Regions from separate parts of the Peribacillus sp. AS_2 genome, predicted to be linked through region 1. Evidence: riboswitches for the same ligand, from Rfam matches in the RefSeq annotation. Region 1 holds a riboswitch; the other holds the start of a gene.
The links. A riboswitch is a leader RNA that binds a small molecule or an ion and turns the genes downstream of it on or off. The one in region 1 is predicted to bind S-adenosylmethionine.

Region 1 (2,489 bases):
CCTTCAATATAACGCTTGATTTAGTCGAAATCAGCCCATAGGGGTTATATTCCTGACAAATGAATTCTGTCGCGTACTCATCACTTCTTATGCCATGGATCAAATCGACATGATAAATCATTTTCTTATTATGCTGCTTAGCCATCATACTTACATTTTTCAATTGTGAGATATGCAAATCAAGAAACACACCTATTTCATAGGAACTTTCTAGAAATCTTTCAAAATCCTTCATGCTTGCTGAAGCAGGCAAAATCTTCTGATCCATCATCATCCTCCTCATTCCCAGAAAAACTCAAAACTTCAAGTCATTTAGTATATTTTAAAGAACTTGATTTATCAAACACATTTTTTCATGAACCATGTAACCTTAACACTATCATACCTTTCACACCCTTTATAGATTGCGGCAAAGGATATATGTAAAATATCCCCTTGAATCATAAAGAGAGTTTCATTTTTAATGCACCTTCGACGAGTTCATACGATCTAATTGTGCCAATGGGAATCTTTCTCACGATGCTCCAAGCATTAACATTCATTTTGATCGCTCTTTTTTCATATTCAAAAAATGGCGGTCTGTTAAATATCCTTTGGTTGATGAAATCCCTGTCAATTGGTTCCATTTCGACTAATTCAAATGAAATCGTTCTTTTTTCCACATGAACCGGTTTTAATGTAATCCGGAAAGCCACGTTTTTCTTAAACATCATTTTTTTCACTTCCATCGTTCCGGAAAGCACAATATGCCTTGGCGTAATTTCGACTTTAATCTCCTGACCAGATGATTTCATTTTTATGATTCTCTCTATCATGGCATCAGTTACCGTAATCGGTATGCCATTTTTGAATGGACTCATCCTTGCATTCCCTCCCCACTCAAAGCATATGCCGGATTCCCTGATGCCGTTAACATTTCAGCCCGGATTAATAAACGGTATATTCGAAATATTCCAGCTCCACCCCTTGACCTTCGTAAAAACTACCTGTATAGTCATAGTTAATTTAATAGACAACTCTTATCCAGAGAGGTGGAGGGACTGGCCCTTTGATGCCTCAGCAACAGACTGATCTTGTACTGTGCTAATTCCAGAAGTTTAAAAACTTGAAGATAAGAAGAGTATATAGCTTTGTTGCCAACACCTCTTCTTATTTTTTAAGAAGAGGTTTTTTATTTTGGCTGTTTTCACATACTTTGTTGCTATTTACCAGGTAGTGGGTTGTGGTTGATTTCCCCTCAAGATGCTCGCTTTCCGCGGGGCGGGCGGTGAGCCTCCTCGGCGTAAACGCCTGTGGGGTCTCACCTCTCCCGCTGCTCCCGCAGGAGTCTCGCACTTCCGCTCCAATCAACCTTAAATAGTTTCGTTTAAAAACAACAATCTTTACGAAAAGAGCCTTTATTTTTAAAAGGAAAGAAGGAATGCAACATGTCAATCACATTAACGAAAGCCCCATTCAGGGCCGACCACGTCGGAAGTTTATTAAGACCGGAACGTTTACATATTGCCAGGAAGGACTTTAAGGAAGGTACCATTTCAGCTGAGAGGCTTCGTGAAATTGAAACTGAAGAAATCAATCGGATCGTCGATAAACAAATCGAAGTTGGTTTAGAGGCCGTTACGGACGGTGAATTCAGACGAACATGGTGGCACTTTGACTTCCTCGAACATTTAAATGGCATCGAGGGATATGTAACTGAAAAAGGCCTCACATTCGATGGTGTCGAAACAGAGAGATATAATGTTCGCAATACCGGGAAGGTTTCATTCAACCCTGAACATCCCTTCATTCGTGATTTCATTGAATTGAACAAAATCGTGAACGGACGTGCCGTTGCCAAGCAAACAATCCCCAGTCCGAATCAATTATTTGCTGCAGGCATTCATAATGAAGACGTCTACCCTGATATTGAAGACTATGCAAATGATATCATCAACGCCTATCAGCATGCTTTGAAAGCCTTTTATGAAGCAGGTGTGCGTTATCTTCAATTGGATGATGTATATATTGCCAGACTTTCAGCTCCGGATTTCCAGTTCAAAGATGGAAAATATACGAGGGAACAATTAATTGATCTTGCACTTCGGGTCATTAATGGAGCATTGGAAGGCAAACCAGAAGACCTTATCGTCACTACCCATCTATGTCGCGGAAACTACCAGTCGACATGGGCATTTGAAGGAAGCTATGCCCGTATCGCCCCAACTTTATTGGCAAAAGAAAAAGTGGATGGATTCTTCTTGGAATATGATGATCAACGCTCAGGGGATTTCAAACCATTGGAATACATTCCAAATGGCGGTGCACGGGTCGTACTGGGTGCCGTCACTTCAAAAAATGGAGAAATCGAGGACAAGGAAGCTGTTAAGGCACGCATTAAAGAAGCATCGCACTTCGTTCCGCTCGAACAATTATGCTTAAGCCCTCAATGCGGCTTCGCCTCCACCCATCACGGCAACAAGCTAACCGAAGCACAGCAATGGGAAAAA
Region 2 (2,489 bases), on a different contig from region 1:
GCTACCCCTGCTGCAACAAGCAGTTGTGCTCCATATGGGATCAACCCTTGGATACAACATGCAAAAATGTCAAGGACGCTCGCCGATTTCCGCGGATCAATCCCATATTTTTCAGCAATATTTTTGGCAAGTGGCCCGGCAATGATAATCGAAATCGTGTTATTTGCCGTTGAAAGATTTGTCAAACCAACAAGCCCCGCAATGCTGAATTCCGCCCCTTTTTTCGATTTGCTATTTCGTGTCACAAGGTGGAGTAGAAAATCGATACCACCATTATGTTTGATTACAGCTACCATACCTGCAATTAAAATGGCAAGGAAGGAGATTTCATACATTCCCGCCATTCCTTCTCCAACTTTTTGAATGACACCCAACGGTTGATAACTACCATCTGCCAAGCCGATGATTCCTGCAAATACGATTCCGATGGAAAGGACCAAGAACACATTGACTCCTGCCAATGCAGTGACCAATACGCAAAGATACGGAAGAATCTTCACCCAATCATAAGACTGTTGGGAAATGTCAGCTTGTTCACCCATCGTTAAAATTCCTAGGATGGCACATGTGATGATGGCTGCAGGTAAAACGATGAAAAAATTCACTTTAAACTTATCCTTCATTTTCGTTCCCTGAGTTCGAACAGCAGCGATTGTCGTATCTGAAATGAATGAAAGGTTATCCCCAAACATCGCACCACCAATAACGGCTGCCATTGAAAGGGCAAGTGAAATATCAGTTTGTTCACTAATTCCAACCCCGATAGGTGCCAGGGCAACAATCGTTCCCATGCTTGTCCCCATGGATAGTGAAATGAAACAAGCGATGATGAAAATCCCTACCATTAATAGATTTTGGGGAAAAACAGCTAAGGCAAGATTGACTGTTGATTCAACTGCCCCCATACCATTGGCAACTTCAGAAAAAGCGCCTGCTAAAAGGAAAATGATTACCATTAACATAATATTGGCGTCACCGGCACCTTTACAGAAGATATCAACCTTTTCATTGAATGTCTCTTTCCGATTCATCGCCAATGCAGCTGCCGATGCAATGGAAATCGCTACAATCACCGGAAATGAATAAAAATCTTTAGTGATGATTCCGGATCCAATAAATAAAATTAAAAATACGACAAATGGGATCAATGCCCATGGATTCCCTTTATTGTTTGCACTCATGATGTACACCTCTTTTTATTTTTCCCGCGACATGTGTCACAGCTCTTATTCTATTAACAGTTTTCGCAAATAACTCCAATTTGAACCTACCTGATTTTTCAGTCATGGAGCTGTAGCAAAAAACTGGCATAAAAAAAGACCCCTTCTATTTAATAACAAGAAGAGGTCTTTTAATTTATAAAAAACACCCTCCTTATCTTTCAGGCGAAAATCAACCTGCTGGATTTGGCACAGCACTCCATTTAAGTCCGCTGCCGAGACATCTTCGGGCCAGTCCCTCCGTCTCTCTTGATAAGAAGATTACATTATATAATTATTTAAAAATTACGATGCCTGCCAGAAAAGTACCACGCTGGAAACTTGCCTGAGTTCGTGACATCGAAAGTCGTTTTGAAAAGCAAATATAACAGTACAGCATTTTGTCTATTTTCGCAAGGGTTAATTTTTAAAGTGTTTCACATGCACTCCTTACTGTTTATAAAGAGATCTAAGTTGATTGGAGCGGGTGTGCGAGGCTCCTGGGGGAAAAGCGAGTGCCTGGAGGCAACGTTCAAATTGTAAAAACCATAAAAAAAATGCAGACAAACTCGATCTTCATCGAGTTGTCTACATTCTGAGAGGTCTAATGACTTCTCAGCAAATTTGTTGGATTAGGTTAGGTGAATTATTTTTAGTCGAGTTCACATCAGTCGATACTTCAAATGCTTCCATCTGTTCCGAATCGAATGATTTTAAATACTTTTGCAGATATGCAGGATCATTAATGGAAGGATTCAACCAATCTTTTTCATCTTCTGGTTTTAGGATGACAGGCATGCGGTCATGAATGCTGGTCATTAGCTCATTTGGCACAGTTGTTATAACGGAGCACGAATAGATGCTGATGCCTTCAGGAGATTTCCAGGATTCCCAGAGGCCGGCCATTCCAAATGGAGCATGATTCTTCAGTTTTATACGCATCGGTATTTTTCTTTCTGGTGTCTTCTTCCATTCATAAAAAGAGTCAGCGATTATCATGCATCTCTTCTTCCTATACGCATTCCTGAAGCTTGCTTTCTCAGCAATGGTTTCCGCTCTGGCATTGATCATTTTGTAGCCCGCTTTTTCGTCTTTTGCCCAGAAAGGAATGAGTCCCCACCGAAGAAATCCAAGCCGGTTCCTTACCCCGTCATTAATGACGGAGAGCACGGATTGGGAGGGAGCAATATTGTAGCTGAATTGGTATTCCTCATCAAATGACCCTTGAATATCAAACCGTTCTTTTATTTCTTCTATGTCAGTGAAAAGAGTGAAACGTCCACACATAAT

Region 2: linked by a shared signal. The riboswitch ahead of OTG27_RS20375 (Na+/H+ antiporter NhaC family protein) and the one ahead of OTG27_RS02710 (5-methyltetrahydropteroyltriglutamate--homocysteine S-methyltransferase) in region 1 are both predicted to bind S-adenosylmethionine.

The regions. Positions count from the first base shown of each region.
Region 1 covers NZ_JAPTGA010000001.1:564,206-566,694, reverse strand. The annotation lists gene OTG27_RS02720 (glycerol-3-phosphate responsive antiterminator) at 1-274, opposite strand, end outside; gene OTG27_RS02715 (hypothetical protein) at 441-860, opposite strand; SAM riboswitch class I at 1,017-1,118, shown strand; gene OTG27_RS02710 (5-methyltetrahydropteroyltriglutamate--homocysteine S-methyltransferase) at 1,428-2,489, shown strand, end outside.
Region 2 covers NZ_JAPTGA010000012.1:149,774-152,262, reverse strand. The annotation lists gene OTG27_RS20375 (Na+/H+ antiporter NhaC family protein) at 1-1,181, opposite strand, end outside; SAM riboswitch class I at 1,372-1,479, opposite strand; gene OTG27_RS20370 (SOS response-associated peptidase) at 1,815-2,486, opposite strand.